Regions from separate parts of the Paenibacillus sp. N22P23 genome, predicted to be linked through region 1. Evidence: riboswitches for the same ligand, from Rfam matches in the RefSeq annotation. Region 1 holds a riboswitch; each other region holds the start of a gene.

Region 1 (6,098 bases):
TATTGTCGGCGGGCGTTCAGGTGCTTATGAGACAAAGCTGAAGGAAGCGCGTGACGTCGCATTTAGCGAAATGCAGAGTCAAGCATCGAGGCTGGGCGCAAATGCGCTTGTCGGCATCGACATCGATTATGAGGTCGTTCGTGAAGGTATGCTGATGGTTGCAGTCAGCGGTACAGCGGTTCGCATTTAACGACATGCATGGAGAATAAGGAGCAGCTTTCGCAGGGAGTAGCGGATGCTGCTCCTTCTTTTGTCGCTGAATGGACATTAGGCAAGGCAGAGGAGTAAAATGCAAGTATAGGATACAATTTTAGCGTTAAGGAGCGATTTGGGAAATGGGAGAAATAACAGCAAGTGAACTGGAAACTCGGCTTCGGGAAGGCGAGAAGCTGAGCGTTATCGACGTTCGTGAACCTGATGAGTGGGAATCCGGTCATATTAAAGAAGCGGTGAGCATCCCGCTCTCCGTCTTTATTGAACGACTTGGCGAATTGAATGATTTCGAGGAGCCGCTGTACATGGTTTGCAGAAGCGGCAATCGCAGCGGTAAAGCTTGTGATTATTTGGCTGCGCAAGGGTATGAGGTTGTTAATGTGCTCGGCGGCATGCTGAGCTGGCCCGGGGAAGTTGCTACCGGGGAATAGTGTTGTTTAAGAGAGTACTTTCGCGCTTGCTGCGCGAAGGTGCTTTTTTTGTTTGTATCATGAGTCGAACAACCCTGCCATATAGTGGAGAGTAGGACAGCTAGTTTGCTTGATTTAGGAGGTTCCATATGCAGCAGCAACGCGGAGACCAAGCACTTGATTTGCGTATACACGGCATGAGCTGTACAGCCTGTGCAACCCGCATCGAACGGGCGGTCGGCAAGCTGGACGGCGTATCCGGTGTATCGGTTCATTATGCGGCCAAATCAGCTTACATCACCTTCTCACCGGAACATACGACGCCGACGTCTATTATAGAGCGAATCGGTCAGCTTGGCTTTCATGCTTTCCTCTACGGGAAGGAAGGAGACGGACCATCTGAGCTGGATTCGCTCAAGGTGCGTGTCTTCGTGGCAGTGTTATTCACGATCCCGCTGTTATGGACGATGGTTCATCATTACGCCTGGCTGGAAGCCATTCCGGTGCCTTTAATTATTCAGGAACCGCTGCTTCAGTTTGTGCTTGCGGCAATCGTGCAGTTCTTTATCGGGATGCCTTTCTACTTCGGAGCTTTCTATGCCCTACGAGAGCGAACGGCGAATATGGATGTGCTCGTAGCGATTGGGACTACGGCTGCATTTGCTTACAGTTATATCTCCATGATGACCGGAGGAGCGTTATATTTTGAAACGTCAGCAGTAGTCATAACCGCTGTGCTGCTAGGTAAGCTGCTGGAAGCCTCCGCATCGGAGCGGGTCATGAAGGAAAGCGACAGCTATGCGTCACTTCAGTCTAATGAAGCGACCATCATCCGAGGCGGCAGCAGGGAGAAGACTTCGCTTGCAAAAGTAAGGATCGGCGATCAGCTAATTGCAGCGATTAATGAACCGCTTCCGACGGATGGCATTATTGTTGAGGGACATTCCACGATGGATGAATCATTCTTAACCGGCGAAAGTGCGCTTGTAGTGCGGTCAGCCGGAGATCAAGTATATGCGGGTACAATCGTTCGCGGTCAAGAGCTGCGAATTCGGGTCACGGCGACAGGGAAGGAGACGATGCTAAGCCGAATTGCAGCGTTGACGCGCCAAGCACAAGCGACGAAGTCCTCAATCGGGAGAAGAGTGGATCGGTTATCGGCTATATTTGTCCCTATCATGATGCTGCTTTCCGTGGCAACTTTAATGCTATGGTTAGTTTGGCTCGAGCCGGGCGATTGGGGAAAGGCTTCACTGCATGCGCTCGCTGTCCTTCTGGCCGCTTGTCCATGTGCGCTTGGTTTGGCGGCGCCGATATCGCTCGTTTTGGCCACCGGAAAGCTTGCCCGGCGCGGCATTGTCATGAAGGAAGCAGGCGCGCTGGAGCGTCTGGCTCAATTGGATACGATCGTACTGGATAAGACCGGCACGTTAACGGAAGGCAAGCCTGCATTAACGGAAGTATCAGCATTGTCCGGCTCACCAAGTGCATTGCTGCGCTTAGCGGCATCTGCAGAGGCAGACTCGCAGCATCCTTTCGCATCAGCCATAAAGGCGGCGGCCAAGCGGGCGGGGCTTGTCATCCCGGAATCGACAGCTTATCTCGCGTTCCCAGGCAAGGGGATTGAAGCTGTAGTCGAGGGCAAGCGGGTCGAAGTAGGAAATGCAGGATTTGCCGCTGAGCGAGACTGGAAGATGAATCGTGTCTTGCTTAGTTTCGTCAATCGTAAAGAAGAACTCGGAGAGACGGTCATCTATGCCGCGATCGACGGTGAGTGTGCCGGCGCGTTTGCCTTCACCGATCAAGTGAAACGCTCCTCGACAGATGCGGTGTCCGCGATGGCAGCCGAAGGGATCCGCGTCTTGCTTGCAACAGGCGATCATCCGTCAGCGGCATTGAACGTAGCCGGAATCACGGGTATCGCACGTGATCACGTTCATGCTTCTATGTTGCCGGAGCACAAGGCTGAGCTCATTCGGAAGCTGCAAGCAGAAGGAGGAGTCATTGCAATGGCTGGTGACGGCTGGAACGATGCTCCTGCACTTGCAGCCGCAGATGTAGGTATCGCGATGGGCGGTGGGACGGAAGCGGCGCTTGATGCCGGACATATGACGCTGCTTCGCTCGCGCCTGACAGGTATATATGAGGCGCTGCAAATAAGCAAACTGACGGTCCGGAATATACGCCAAAATCTTGGTTTTGCGCTGCTTTATAACTCCATTGTGATCCCATTTGCAGCAGTAGGCGGCATAGAGCCTTGGATGGCCGGAACGGCTATGGCGCTCAGCTCTGTATCTGTCGTCTTTAATGCCTTGCGTTTAAACGGTCAAATGAACAGGTTTCTCCGGAAGTGAAGCCGCATGTAGACATCCTATATGGGTGATGGTATATTTACTCAAGCACAATTTCATAGTTTAAGAACAGGTGCTAAGCGTATGCGGTTGTTTCAGTGGGTTGGAACACGCAAGCTTAGCTTAAAAGGGAAGACCGGTGCAATACCGGCACGGACCCGCCACTGTAAGAAGCGTCGATAGGGATGGATGATTTGCACGTCCATCACAATAGTCGACAATGCATCAATGATAAGTCACTGAACGATGATGTCGTTTGGGAAGACGTTGATGACAGAAGCTTCGAGTCAGGATACCTGCCTGTTTCAGAATGAACGCTACCTACGAGGACTTAGGGAGGTGTTAGAGATGGGCAACGTTATTTTGCCCGCTGATGTTCTACGGAACGTAAGCATTTCTGACGCTCAAAGTCGGAAATGCTTTTTTTTTGTGATTACTAGAATAGGGAGAGTATGAATCAAATGAAATTAAAATTAATGTCATTAACTAAGGTTGCATTAACACTAACCATGGCGGTACTGATGCTGATTACAGCTGCTTGCGGTTCAGGCGGTAATAACACAAATCAAGCTGCTGCCAACGAGGGCAACGCCGTCAATACAGCTAATACATCTGATCAAGCAGCGAATAACTCGGCACAACATTCCGTATACCCACTGACGTTGAAGGACGTAACGGGAACAGAGCTTACATTCCAGTCGGCGCCTGCGCGCATCGTTTCATTGCTGCCTAGTGAGACGGAAATCGTCTATGCGATAGATGCGGGGGCTTCTCTGGTCGCAGTCGATAATTACTCCAACTATCCGAAGGAAGCGGAGAGTTTGGCGAAGATCGGTGACATGGACGCGGATATTGAGAAAATCGTATCGCTTAAACCAGACCTTGTGCTCGCCTCATACACCATGGGGAGTGCCGTTGTCGATAAGCTTCGCTCGCTCCAAATCCCGGTATTTGCTACAGATCCAAAGACGTATGATGCGGTCATGGAGAAGGTGAAGCAGATCGGTGAAATTTTGGATAAAAACGATCAAGCAGCAGAGGTTACGGCTCATATGGAGCAAGTTCGCGAACAGGTCATTAATGCCGTTAAAGATGTGCCGAAGCAAAATGTGTATTTGGAATTTGCGCCGGGCTGGACCGTCGGAAAAGGAGAGTTCTTGGATGAGCTCATTACTCTTGCAGGGGGTGTTAATATTGCGAAGGAGCAGGGTTGGTACGAGATTGATCCCGAGTCGGTCGTGAAATCGAATCCGGATCAGATCATCTACGCTTCTATGACGCTCGCTGAAGGTGAGAAAAATCCAATTCTGACCGGAATTGAAACTAGACCTGGCTGGGCAACAATTAATGCCGTTAAGAATGAGCGAGTGTTTGAAGTGGATCAGGATCCATTGACCCGAGTAGGGCCTCGACTTGCTGAAGGGCTGCTGGAGGTAGCGAAGAAGCTGCATCCGGATCTGTTCAAGTAAGATGAGAAAAAAGCTGTATGTTTATGGAGGAGCAGCGATGCTCCTTCTTGCTGTATCTGTCGTCGTCAGTTTGTCTATTGGCTCATCGAGATTGCCTTTATTGCGTGTATGGGGAATTCTGATTCACCAGCTGCCATGGATGGAAGATACGAGTGGTCTCTATGATGCCAGCGATATCGCTATCGTGACACAGCTAAGATTATCCAGAGTCGTATTGGCTATGCTTGTCGGAGCATGTTTGGCACTTGCTGGCTCCGGATTTCAAGGTGTGCTGCGCAATCCGCTTGCCGATCCGTTCACATTAGGTGTCGCAACAGGATGCTCTGTAGGCGCGGCCTTCATGATCGTCTTTGGTTATCAGACGGTAATCGGCTTATGGACTGTCCCAATCGTCGCGTTTACAACAGGAATCATTACACTCCTTATTGTATTTGCGCTCTCGCGTGCAAGGGGCGCAATTAATGTCGAGACGTTAATCTTGTCCGGCGTTATTGTTCAAGCTTTTCTCGGCGCTTTCGTAACGTTCATGGTGTCGATGTCGCAAGGCGTTATTAACGAAGCTTTGTTCTGGCTAATGGGCAGCCTTAGCGCACGAAGCTGGGAGCATGTCCAGTTGATCGTGCCGTTCCTCATCGTCGGACTGCCGGTGATGATTCGTTATGGACAGCATCTCAATTTATTCGTGCTGGGTGAGCGCCATGCCGCGCATCTAGGAGTAAACGTCGAAGGTACGAAGCTGATCGTACTTATCATTTCAACTTTATTGACTGCGGTTGCGGTTTCCATTGCGGGCGTTGTTGGATTCGTTGGCCTGGTTGTGCCTCATCTCCTTCGATTACTGGTCGGTCCTGACTATCGCTTGATTATTCCGCTTTCTGCCGTAGGTGGCGCTATTTATCTCTTATGGGCGGACACGCTCGCCCGGACTGCACTAAGTCCGAAAGAAATATCGCTTGGCGTGGTGACAGCGCTAATCGGAGCGCCATTCTTTGCCTATTTGCTCTACCGGCGTAAAGTGCTGCAGGGAGGGTCTCAGGCATGATCGAAGTAAGACGATTATCCAAAGTGATTGCGGACAAGCCAATATTGCGAGAGATTAGCTTCTCCATGCAGGAAGGTCGGATGTACGGCATTATCGGTCCTAATGGCGTCGGTAAATCAACGCTTCTGCAGCTGCTGACAGGAATGGATCCGCCGACTTCAGGCGAAGTACTGTTAAGGGAGCGGTCTGTTGCAGCATATAAGCGCAAAGATCTGGCCAAATGGGTTGCCGTACTGCAGCAAGGCGGACTTCCGGCGGTTGGTTTTACCGTTCGAGAGGTTGTCACGATGGGACGTTTTCCCTATCAGAACTGGCTAGGCGAGGAACCTTCCGGCAGCGGTGATGTTGTCGATGAGGCACTAGGAGCAATGGGGCTGCTTGAGCTGCAGCATCGACGGATCGATCAGCTTAGCGGAGGCGAGCGCCAGCGTGTTGCCTTGGCAAAAGTAATGGCCCAGGAGCCCGAACTGCTGCTTCTCGACGAGCCGACCACTTATCTGGATATCGGATACCAGGTTCAACTGCTTGATACGGTGAAGAAGTGGCAGCGTGAACGGGGACTGACGGTCATCGCCGTACTGCATGATTTGAATTTGGCCGCTCATTACTGTGA
Region 2 (6,098 bases), 320 kb from region 1:
CATGATGAAGGCATTACCGATGTCATCCAGCTTATCTCCGTTGATCAAATGACCTTGAATCAAAGCGTTGATTGTTGAATCAGAAGCATCCAACGAAGTAAACAACTCGATCGTTGAATCACCGGATACCAGCTTCGTTCCTTTATCAATGACGAGAGATAAGCTGCCTTTGTTTATAACGACTTTGGGCAGTTCGTTCTTAACCTTCTCTACGTTTAGGATTACTTTCGCTTTCACTGCGGGAATATTCAGTTTAACGCCAGTGTTTTGCTGCTGCGCCGTAAGTCCGAGTTCGAAATCCTTGTTCGTATCAATCGGTACATCGACGATCTCTGGACTGTCAACAGATGGACCTGTACCGCCTCCCGGAGGGTTCCAATCTTCCGGCTTCTGCCCCAAATCGATGCCTAAATTGAGTGTATATCGCCATGCTACGACGTCATTTGGCTTCAGGACGTAGAGTCCTGCGCTGTAATTCGGAAAGACGCCATTAACCGAGTACATCCACCCGCTCTCTTTACCACGGTCAAACTCACCTAGGCCATCAATCCCCTGCACATATAAAGTAGAGCCTGCTCCGATCGAGCGGATTTTGCCTGGCAGCGCGCGTTCTAATACGGTATAGGCGGTATCGCCTGTTTGCAAAGCAACTTGCGTGCTTCCTAAGATCGTTCCCTTCTGTGTATCACCGGTAACGGACAGGGTTGCATATTGTGTTGTAGGAGGCGGGTTTTCTCCATCTCCGCCATCCGGAGGAGTAGGCGATTGCACAACAATGGTCAGAGGCTGCGTGTGTCGTACAAGACTTGGCGCACTGTCCGCACGGTAACCGGTCACTTCAAGCGTATAGCGGCCTGCTGCATCTATGCCTTGATTAAACGCAGCTTCTCCGCTCGCATTCGTTGTGACGGTTCTGCCACCTATGGTTACTTGTACTCCAGCGGCAGCAGAAGTTCGCACTTCACTTTCGGTACCGTTCCAGAACGATCCCGTCTGCATGACCGCAACGTTGAAGGCTTTTCCTGCTTCCGGTGTTGCTGGCGACAACTTCACCGACTTCACAAGTGCCGTGTCAGCACCCGCATAATAGACCGCAACTTTGTCGCCCTTCTGCAAGGTGTAGCCATCCATCCCGACTGCCGGGAAACTCCAATTCCCATCACGGTAAACGTCGAACATCCAGCCGTTATTGCCGCTGGCAGCAATTCCATTAATGGAACTTACGTACTTGCCATACGAAGAGTCGGTAACTTCTACAGGTACTTGATTCTGCTGGAGAAGAGAGGTCAATGATTCCAATACGTTACCTTCATCAACCACACCTGCCGCAATTGGACCCGCAGGTCCTTCAACCAATAAGCTTGTGGGCTTCACGATTTGATAGAGCTGCCCCTTGCCGCCGACAAACATCTCATAAGCCGCTAGGGCTTGCAGCGCTTGTTCAGTCGCCATGGCATCTGTAGCAGCATTCGGATCCACAACATGCAAGAATCCGCCATCAGGCTGCATAAACGTGAACAACTTATCCAAGAGCGTAATCCCATTCTTCGTGAATGGCGCACTTGTCGGATCAATGCCATTAGTAGTAAGGGCAATAATCGCCTGCGAGACGCTCTCACTTGAATCAACGATGGTGCCAAAATAGTCGGATGGATAGCCGCCGCTATTCGCATCCTGATTACTGGACAACCATTGGACCGCTTTCTGCCCGGCAGTCTGCACATCGGTTCGATCCATGTAAGGCGCCAGCGCCGTTAATGACATTGCGGTCATATCGGGATCGCTGTCACCTGTATCTAAAGCAAAGCCTCCGTCCTCATGCTGCCTGGTTAATATGGCGGCAATGAGCTTCTCCCGATTCCATATCGCTTCATCCGGCGTTTTGTAAGCTCCCGAATCTAGAGCAATTAACGCGAAGTCCAGCCCGTTTAAGCCTTGTGCTTCCATAACTTCGCTGTTATAGATATTCTCTACGAAATTGATACCTGCGTAATCCGTTGCATCTTCATAGAGTGAGGATAAGGCGATCGTGATTCGCTCATAATCGGTCACATACGCATATTCCGGATATTGATTCATAAAAGATATGGTTTCCGGCAACTTCGTAGTCAAATAGCTGTCTGGAACTTTGCGGCCTTCACGGGCTAGAGCTACAACCTGCCATTCGGAGATACCCATCCAATTGCCGTCTCCAAGCAGCCAGTCACTTGCCCATCCATACGGCACGCGGGCACCGAAATCGTAAAGTTTCCCACCGTCTTTCTTAAACTTCTCGAAGGCCACAAGCGCTTGCAGCGCCTGCTCCGTCGCCATGCCGTTCGATTGACCCGTCGGCGTATGCGAGAATGTCCCGTCCGCCTTCCTGAATGACAACAAACGGTCGATGAGATGGATACCATTCTTGGTAAAACGAGCCTCCGTCGGATCTATACCCAGTGACGTGAGTGCAATAATGGTTTGCGAGACGCTTTCGCTATTATCCACGCCGTAGGATTTGTAGCCTCCGTTATCAAGTTGGCTGCTTGATAACCACGTGACAGAAGCGGCAATGACCGTCTGAACCGCCGCTTGATCGACATAAGGAGCCAACGCCGTGAGCGTCATACCCGTCATATCCGGATCACTGGTTGCGCCACCGAAGCTGAATCCGCCGTCCGACTTCTGCTTCTTCAGCACTTCCGCGACTAGCTTCTCTCTCGTCCACACAGCTTGATCTGGGATGGAATAATCGCCGCTGTCCAATGCGATAAGTGCAAATATCAATCCGTTCAATGCTGGAGTAGTCGGATAATTGTAGATACGCTCAACCAAATTATAACCCGCGAACTTCGTCGCATCCTGGTGAGCTGCGGTTAATCCAATCACCGTTCTCTCATAGTCCGTTATGGATGATAATGCACCTTTACCGGCAACAAGTTTCTTATAAAGTGCGGATACATAGTTGCTTGGAACAGTTTCGCCTGCCGCCGCAAGACCAGCTGCCTGCCAGTCTCCTAAACTGGATGCGCCAAGCACAGATTGAACGGTGCCATCGATCGCCGCCTCTACCTGCTCAAGCAGCGGGTCGGGAGTCACTTCCACATCTTCCGCATAAACGGTAAATGAAGGACCAATTACAGAAATAAACAATACTGCCGCAAGCATGAAAGCCAGCCAGCGCTTACCTTTCAACTTACTTGAATAATGAACTACATGAGATCGCATATCCATCCTCTTCTCCACTTCATTACTAGATTCTGCACACGGTATGCATAGCTTCGCCAATCAACAAAAAAAGCCGCCCCAAAACAGGGCGGCTCAAACAGATACTGAAATCACGCATAGCAATATAAGCAATAAAGCTCCATTACGAGATTATGCGCGTTCATGATCATTTCCAATTCCCACCCCCCGAAGAATTAAGAAACATTCGCGTAAAGGCAGGTCTCCTGGCTCATGAATCATCGCTTCTCCAGCCTTCCCGGTTCGATAAGAACCAGTGGCACCGTGTGGAGTCACTCCTCAATTACAGTGGCGGGACCGCGCCGGCTTTTAACCGGACTTCCCTTTTAAGCAAGTTTGTTAGGCAACAAACTGCACCTTTTACGGATCGTATGTATTCAATTTTCTTGTCCATCATAACGGCAATCGATAACCTTGTCTATGAAATTTATAATGTTTTCGTCATAAAAACACTGTACGGGTCTAAAATATAATCCGCGAATGGCTCACACTCTTCGAAGCCCAGACTGGCATATAGCTTCATGGCAGGCTTGAACGATTCCATCGATCCCGTCTCCAAGCTTAGCCGAGTATACCCTCGTTTCTTGGCTTCTTCGATCATATGTTCAAGAAGTCGCTTCGCAACCCCTTTTCTTAAATGCTGCATCGAGGTTCGCATCGATTTGATTTCTCCGTGTCCCGCATCCAATTCCTTGATGGCTCCGCAACCTAGTAATTCATCCTCTTCCCAAGCGCTCCAGAACGTAATATCAGGTTGTTTTAGCCCATCAAGATTAAGTGCATGCATGCTTTCCTCAGGAGATTGCTCGGCCATACTTTGAACATGTTCCTTTATTAGCGCAATGATTTGGGCTCCGGTTAGATCATCGATTCTGATTTCCATGTATCTACACTCCACTGTCTGTAGGATTTAATCAACCCATTATACTAGCCCTGCCAAGTGAAGTCGATATGCATTCTACTACAAGGCTACTTCTTACTACCGCTCACCTGGATAATCAATTTTCCCTTTGCGTTGCCTTCTCCGAGTTGCCTCAGTGCATCGGCAGTTTGGCTTAAGGGGTATATCCGATCAATTACAGGTTTGATTGTGCCAGACTTGTAGAGCTGCCTGATGAAATCTTGATCATCTCTGCTTGGTTTGTGCAATAAGAGTCTCATCGTCTTACTTCCGGTTCGTTTAACCCAGGCACCGAGAAACAGAAGCTGGATGATTCGAGCCGTTGAACCGCCAATCATGACATAAGTGCCTGTAGGCGATAAGGCTCGTTTGTAGTCAAACATGGAGCGAAAGCCTGCCACATCCAGAATCAGATCATAACATTGACCATTATGCGTAATATCCTCTTTCGTATAATCAATAACATGGTTCGCGCCTAGCGATCGTAAGAGATCCAATTTACTGCCATGGTCTACAGCCGTAACCTCAGCTCCGCATGACTTGGCAATCTGAAGCGCAAATGTCCCCACACCTCCACCAGCACCGTTAATGAGTATCTTGTGCCCTTTCTGCAGCTCGCCTTTTATTCGAAGACCTTGTAAAGCAAGAACAGCTGCTTGCGGTATGGCTGCAGCTTCCTCGAATGTCATGCCTCTGGGCTTAAGCGATAACGCAGACTCTCTGGCACATACATATTCTGCAAAACCGCCCCAGCTGCACCCCGAAATATCGCCGAACACCTCATCACCTGCACGCAGTTGCTTCACATCTTTGCCAACTGCTTCAACTCGACCTGCAATGTCCGCTCCGAGAATACGGAATCGAGGTCCACGAAGCCCACCTAGGCGGACCAGATACGGAACTCCTCTAAGCAGATCCCAATCCCACGAATTAACGGACGCCGCATGTACCTGAATAAGTACTTCATTGTCCTTAGGAGTAGGCTTTGGCACCTCCTGTAGGGATAGAACTTCTGTTTTTCCGTAGGATGTGTACACGATTGCTTTCATCATCATCAGGAGCACCTCGATCCGTGGATTCTATCGATCATACGCAAATTCATCTTCTAGAATCGAGTATTGATAAGAGTCATGCCACTTCCCTTTATGCCGCATATGTTCCCTCAAATGTCCTTCGAATTTCATTCCGATTCGCTGCATCACGGTAGCAGAACCTACGTTATCCGGGCGACACGTTGCATACATGCGATGAAGTCCATGTTCACGAAAACCGAACTGCAGTAAGGCTGCAGCCGCTTCAGTCGCATAGCCTTTACCCCAGAATGCGTGATTGAAGCAATAACCCAGTTCAGCTTGTAATGCGTTTCCAATGTGAATGCCACATCCGCCGATCAACTCCCCGTTTTCTTTAAGAACAACGGCAAATTCAAAATCCAAGCGCGGCTGTTGTTTCTGCGTTTCAATGACGCTATCGAGATAGTTCTGCGTATCTTCGATTGTGTTTGGCCCCCAGATGGTATGCGTACAAACCAATGGATCTGATGCATATGCATGAACAGCTTCCAGGTCGGAAGCAATAAATTCTCTTATCATTAACCGCTTTGTTTCCATCATGCCATGAGGCCTCCTATTTTGGGTGAAATATCCATCGATCAATTCGCAACAATCGGTATACATAATTATAGTTATGTAAACCATTTCTATCGAGTAGTGTTTGATGTATAAATATACACCCCTTGTCTCAGCAATTAGCTAGAACTACCTGCTGGACACTTACAAGTCACTCCTCTATCTATTACCTAATTTGATCATAGCAAATAAGGGGGTAGTCGGGTATACCAACTATCCCCTATTTCACATCACGTTAATCCTGTTTGACTTTCTTCCGTCTACGGAAAGAAACGCCGCCAAAACCACAGATGACTGCGATATAGAAGCCTGCGTCGTACCACCAGCCTGAATTAAGAGCTTCATAA
Region 3 (6,098 bases), on a different contig from region 1:
CCGCTGGTGGAAGCACTGCTTGATCCGCCGTTTCCGTCGCTTTTTCAACGGCATTACGCTCACTCTTCGTGGCCGAAGAAGGCCCGCTGCTATAGAAAGCGATAATAAGGACGATTGCAACAATTGCCGCCGCAACAAGTTTCGTTCGGGTTTGTTTCATGTTCATCTTTACGCCTCTTTACACTAGTTTTGCCGATCGCAGCATGCGGTAGAGCATCTCCGCAATCTCGGCGCGCGTGACAAATGTAGTCGGAGCAATCGTCAGCATCTCCTGCGATAAAATGTTCTCCCTATAGCAGAAAGCAAGCGCCGTTCTTGACCACGGCGCGGTTAAGGTGTAATCACCGAATTGTGCAAGCATATCTCGAACTTCGCTGTTAACCATCGATGTATCCAACCCGCACAGCTTTGCCGCATTTGCGATCATGACAGCTGCTTCCTGCCTCGTGATGGTACGACTCGGTGAAAATGCAGCAGCAGAGGTTCCATTCACAATGCCGTACGTGTAAGCCGTACCCACTGCACCTGCATACCAGCTCGTGGCTGATACATCGTTGAAGACTTGCGCCGCATTCGGAGTAAGCCCGAGACCGAGACCCTTGGTCACAATAGCCGCGAATTCTGCCCGCGTCATCGTTCGATTCGGCGCAAAACCATTGGCACTCATTCCGCTGATGATACCTCTGGATGCAAGTGATTCGATCGCAGACTTATTCACATGTGCACGGATATCGGAAAAGGTTTTGCCAGCGTTAATAACCGGCATGGCTTTAATCGCTTTATTTTTATTCGGCAATCCCACACTCGCTTGATGACTTGTGGATAACAACGGGACGACATCGTCCATTCGATACATGCTCGACTGCCCTGCTGCCGCTCTCTGGTAATTGACGAGCCCGTATAACGCCTGCTCCGTCGACATGCCCGATACACCGCTACCGTCTGCCGTGTGCCGGAAACCTTTTCCCTTGGCATAGTAAGACAGCAAATCATCCAGAACCGTTTTACCGTTCTTGACGAATCGGCTGTCGTCGATTGGGATTCCGAGCTCACACAGTGCCATGAGCACCTGCACGGTGCTCTCTGCGTTTTTCACACCTAAGCTCGCATAGCCGCCACCACTGTCTTGAATCCGTGAAAGGGTCGCAATCGCCTTCTCTGTTGCGGTCTTTACGCCCGTTCGATTCTGATACTTGGCAAGCGCCTGCAGCGCCATGCCCGTTATGTCGGGGTCCGCTGCCGTTCCGGAAAGCGCGAAGCCCCCATCCTTCAACTGCCGCAATAGAATGTCATCGATATACATGTCTCTGGTTGCGTGTGTACGGGCAGCTTTATTGAAGGGGACCTCATAATTGCCGCTATCCAGCGCAAGAAGTGCAAAGATCGGGCCGTTAATCCCTTGCCAAACCGTTTTGTCGAAATCGCTCAAAGGCAGGAGCAGATTATAGCCGGCAACATTCGCAGGATCTGCACCGATTGCCCTTAATGCCAGAATTAGCCGAGAGTACTCGGTATATTTCTTATCGTGAAGATTACCTTTGTTCGCAAGGACAACTTGTTCGACACGGCTGTAATAAGCATCATAATAGCTTTGCGGTACACTGTAGCCGGAACGCGCAAGTCCGATAATGGCCCACTCACCGCCAACAGAGCCGAATTGTGGTTCTTTTACCGTGGTCAGCATGTATTCGGCCGTTTCCTTGACGGCACTGTCCACATCTTTGATGGATGCTGCTGATGATGCTGCGGACACACCGATGGAACCTATAATCGCAGTGCCCAGGCACAGAACGATCAAGAGGGACACTAGCTTGGCATACTTGTTCATAACTGCCTCCTTCGTGGTTTGGATAAACAAAAAAAAGCCCTTGATTCATTAAGAATCAAAGGCAGCCAGCGTCGTCAACTACAAGCAAAGACAACAAAAAAGCACCGCCTCCATCATCCGTAGAGTCTGTGAAATCAAATCAAGGCAGGTCTCCTGGCTATGCGTCAACGCTTCTCTATGCCTTCCCGGCTTATGGGCCAGTGGCAAATCCTAGATCAGCTCTTCATTTACAGTGGCGGGACCGCGCCGGATTTTCACCGAACTTCCCTATTAAGCAGCGCTTATCGACTAAGCGTGCACCTTGACTAGTTCTATTCAATTGCTATTCATACTATAGAAGAACGATGGTTTTGTCTATCCATTGCCGCTATGGCAAAAACAAAAGGGCGCCCGCAAGGAGCGCCCTTCTTCTATCCATACTTATTCTACTCTTCTGCTGTCAGCGCCTGCAGAAGTGCCAAGGCATCCTCATGCTCAGGCTCTTGAACCAGTGCCTCACGCAAGTATGCCATCGCCGCTTCCTTATCTCCCTGCTCATAGCTGCATATCGCCAGACAGAATAAGACAGTCGGAACGGACTCATCTTCATCGGTTTCAATCGATAAGCTCAAGAACGCCTTCGCGTCATCGTAGAACTCCATCTCGAATAGCAGCAAACCTGCGTCCAGCGCCAAGTCATAACGCTGCTCCATCACATAGAACGATGACCACATGATGTGTATGCCATTTTGAATATCCAGTAATTCTTCTTCGCCAGCCTCGGGCAGCAGAGCTGAAATTTGTTTCGTGCATTGGATAAAGAACTCCGCATCATACCCACCCAGCCGCCAGAAGGCCAATATTTGCTGCAGCCCCATCGTGCCAATATGCTGGTCGACCCACTCCTTCATACTGAAGAACTCATCCGGCCCAAAGCGTTCTACAAACCGCCGAAAAGCCAGCCTTGTATTGGCATAACGCATCGGTGATTCCAGCATGAGAATACAGCCGACATTAATCGCGTTATAATGATGCTCCTTCGTAAAGAGCGACAGTGCACCTCTTTGCTCCAACACATGTTGAATCGCATGATAGTTTGCATTTAGCGAGAAGCTGCCATGATGAAAGAACTCCGGCGGCTCGGCAAGGTTCCAGTGCTCCAGCCGATGGTCGCCTTTATCCGCCGTGATCAACAGAAACCCTGCCTGTGACAGCTGCTGAAGCCGATCCAATAAGGTCAGCCCGGCTACCGGAAACAGGATATAAGAATCATCTAGCTCCTGCACATACATCGTGATCAGATCATGATAGGGGTAGGTTGCTTCTTTGTATGCAGGCGCCAAGCGATTCACGTAATTCAGCTTCATATGTTTGATGGTTTCTGATGTCGTAAGCTCCTTGAGATTATCCGGAAACTCGACACTGATATCGCACTCATAGACTTCTCCATCACTAACATAAATCAACTCTTGCGGGATCACATCAAAGAAATAATTGGCGACGATCAGCAGCGGCTGCTTCAAATCACCCGGACGTATCGTAGTTTGCGCTACGGCCAAGTGCACTTCTGTATCGGCTACAGCATCAAACCTTGCAAAATCAAGCAGTCCCTCCTGAATGAACGGCTGCATGGCGGGATGATTCTGCCAAGCCACTACGTTCTTGGCTGCCAGGTCGGTCATCACATATCGGAACGGCGGCAGCTCGATACCGGCATAATCGCGCAGCTCGCACAGTTTATGCAGGGTGTGAAACGCAAGGCGCCCTGCACCCGCACCCAATTCAATAATTGTCACCGGTTCAGCAAGATCCCCCGTACCCGCCCGATCTTGAAGAAATCCGAAAATCATCTCCGCATAAGAGGTAGCCATCATCGGATTACTCGATATATATTGCGGGACTTGGTCATTGTTCCAAGCCTTCATGCCTTCTTCTTCGTAATAATTGCGCTGCAAATCCCAAATTGGTGCTTCGCTGAAGCGAAACTGCTGTCGGTTATGTTCTGCCATTCACTGTAGACCTGCTTTCTATGTCACCATTAAGGGAACGAGTATGGACGAAAGTATCTCTTAATATGTAGCACTACTTTACGAAAATAGCAAAAGGGACGCCACAATTGGCGCCCTTTGTTACAGTTATTGATCCCTACATGACGAGATGGTCATCAGGCATGCAGCTTCTCATCCTTCGGCAGGAATATGGCGAGAATGCCGAGCAGCGGCAAGTACGCGCATAGCTTCATCATATATTCAATGCTCGTCGCATCGGCGATCCAGCCCAGAACAGCCGAGCCCAAGCCGCCGATACCAAATGCAAGCCCGAAGAACAACCCTGATACGAGGCCCACTTTGCCGGGCAGCAGCTCCTGCGCAAACACGACAATGATGGAGAACGCCGATGACAGTACGAACCCCGCACAGATACACATTACGCATGTCCAAAATAAGTCGCAATACGGCAGCAGAAGCGAGAACGGCGCGGTACCGAGAATCGAGAACCAAATGATGTTTTTCCGGCCGTAGCGGTCGGCAAGCGGTCCGCCAAAGAATGTGCCTGCCGCGGCTGCCGCCAGAAACGCAAACAGAAATAACTGCGCATGCTGCACGGAAACCCCGAACGAATCCATTAAATAAAAACTATAATAGCTGCTTAAGCTGGACATATAAATATGCTTCGATACCACTAAGAAAACAAGAATAACGATGGCCCAGGTAATTTGTTTCTGCGATAATCCGATTCTCGCAGCAGCAGAACCGTTCTTAACGCTCGATGCTGCTTTCTTCTTGGCTCCTGCGGAACGTATTTGCAGTCCATAATCCCGATACCAACGTGCGACGTAGGTCTGAATCAGAATGGCTGCGATCGCCGCAATGGAGAACCATAGGACGCTGATTTGCCCGAGCGGCACGAAGATCGCAGCACTCATAATCGGTCCGAGCGCACCGCCAATATTGCCGCCAACTTGGAATATCGACTGTGCCAGCCCTCTTTGACTACCTGCAGCCATATAGGCTACTCGCGAAGATTCGGGATGAAAGATAGCCGACCCGATGCCGATCATCATAACGGCGATCACGATATACGCATACTCGGGTGCTAACGCGAGCGCTACAACGCCGACCAGCGTAAAGCACACTCCTAGTGGCAATATAAAAGGCCTTGGCCGACGGTCCGCATACATACCGACCATCGGCTGAATGACCGCGGCCGTAATGTTCATTGCGAAGGCGATAAACCCGATCTGTTTATAGCTTAAATGCAGCGAGTCGCGCAAGATTGGAAACAGCGCCGTTACAGTCGATTGCATCGTGTCATTCAGCAAGTGAACGATACTTATCGCAAATATAATCGGAAAAACGGTAGCGCCCACCGGAATCGATTTGGTTAATGCTTTTGCCACTTTGAGGTCCCTCCCCTAATCAAGTTCAAACAACCTTATAATAAATGCATCTTCGCTTCTGCCTCATCCCAAGCGACCGTATACCCGTGACCCTTCGCGCAAAATATCGACGACGAGCTGTACAGCGGGTCCGCATCCTTCCGGTAATTCTTCTGCTCAATCACCGCTTGTTCATTATGACAACGATCATAACCGCCGAAGACGAAGTGCGCAATCCCTCTGCCATGCGTAAAAGAAGCCAGCTCCGTGCTGTAGTCCATGAAAGTAGCAACAGGCACTATGCCCGTAATGACTGCGTGCGTAGTTGTCGTTATCGGCGGCTCGAACACTCCTGAGGCCCGTTGAACATCGGATAACACGCGGCCCATGTAGTCGATTTCCACTTTGATCTTATACTCGTAATAAGGCTCAAGCAGGATGTTGTCGGTTTTCTCCAGCCCTTGTCTTAGCGCACGGAACGTTGCCTCGCGAAAATCGCCGCCATGCGTGTGCTCATTATGGCCGGCGCCCGTAAGCAGCGTCACCCGAATATCAGTGAGCGGCATGCCTGTTAAGAGCCCATGGTGGTCGCGTTCGTAGAGATGCGTCTTGACTAGATTTTGATTGCCAATGCTCAGATCGTTCGCGTGACATTCATTCATGAACGTCAATCCACTGCCTCGCTCACCCGGCTCCAGGCGCAAATGCACCTCGGCATAATGCTTAAGCGGTTCGAAATGACCGTATCCGTTCACAATCGACGTGATGGTTTCTTTGTACAGAATTTCCGGGCTGCCGAAAGAGACGGCGAACTGGAATCGTTCCCTTACGAGCTGCTCCAGCACTTCAAGTTGGATGAGACCCATCACATGAATGTGGATCTCCTGCAAGCTTTCCTCCCAGATGACATTC

The links. Region 1 has a riboswitch for cobalamin ahead of AC506A_RS03155 (ABC transporter substrate-binding protein). Riboswitches for the same ligand answer to the same signal wherever they lie in the genome.
Region 2: it holds a riboswitch for cobalamin, as region 1 does, so the genes downstream of both, AC506A_RS04650 (S-layer homology domain-containing protein) here and AC506A_RS03155 (ABC transporter substrate-binding protein) in region 1, are expected to answer to the same signal.
Region 3: it holds a riboswitch for cobalamin, as region 1 does, so the genes downstream of both, AC506A_RS27705 (S-layer homology domain-containing protein) here and AC506A_RS03155 (ABC transporter substrate-binding protein) in region 1, are expected to answer to the same signal.

Annotation. Positions count from the first base shown of each region.
Region 1 is NZ_JBXENT010000001.1:626,746-632,843, forward strand. Features, by position in the region: gene AC506A_RS03140 (heavy metal-binding domain-containing protein) at 1-190, shown strand, start outside; gene AC506A_RS03145 (rhodanese-like domain-containing protein) at 336-644, shown strand; gene AC506A_RS03150 (heavy metal translocating P-type ATPase) at 773-2,977, shown strand; cobalamin riboswitch at 3,043-3,279, shown strand; gene AC506A_RS03155 (ABC transporter substrate-binding protein) at 3,436-4,443, shown strand; gene AC506A_RS03160 (FecCD family ABC transporter permease) at 4,445-5,485, shown strand; gene AC506A_RS03165 (ABC transporter ATP-binding protein) at 5,482-6,098, shown strand, end outside.
Region 2 is NZ_JBXENT010000001.1:945,149-951,246, reverse strand. Features, by position in the region: gene AC506A_RS04650 (S-layer homology domain-containing protein) at 1-3,210, opposite strand, end outside; cobalamin riboswitch at 3,402-3,598, opposite strand; gene AC506A_RS04645 (GNAT family N-acetyltransferase) at 3,650-4,105, opposite strand; gene AC506A_RS04640 (NAD(P)-dependent alcohol dehydrogenase) at 4,192-5,178, opposite strand; gene AC506A_RS04635 (GNAT family N-acetyltransferase) at 5,203-5,736, opposite strand; gene AC506A_RS04630 (hypothetical protein) at 5,987-6,098, opposite strand, start outside.
Region 3 is NZ_JBXENT010000011.1:110,665-116,762, reverse strand. Features, by position in the region: gene AC506A_RS27710 (DUF4430 domain-containing protein) at 1-166, opposite strand, end outside; gene AC506A_RS27705 (S-layer homology domain-containing protein) at 179-1,828, opposite strand; cobalamin riboswitch at 1,955-2,147, opposite strand; gene AC506A_RS27700 (tetratricopeptide repeat protein) at 2,254-3,816, opposite strand; gene AC506A_RS27695 (MFS transporter) at 3,972-5,207, opposite strand; gene AC506A_RS27690 (GTP-binding protein) at 5,243-6,098, opposite strand, start outside.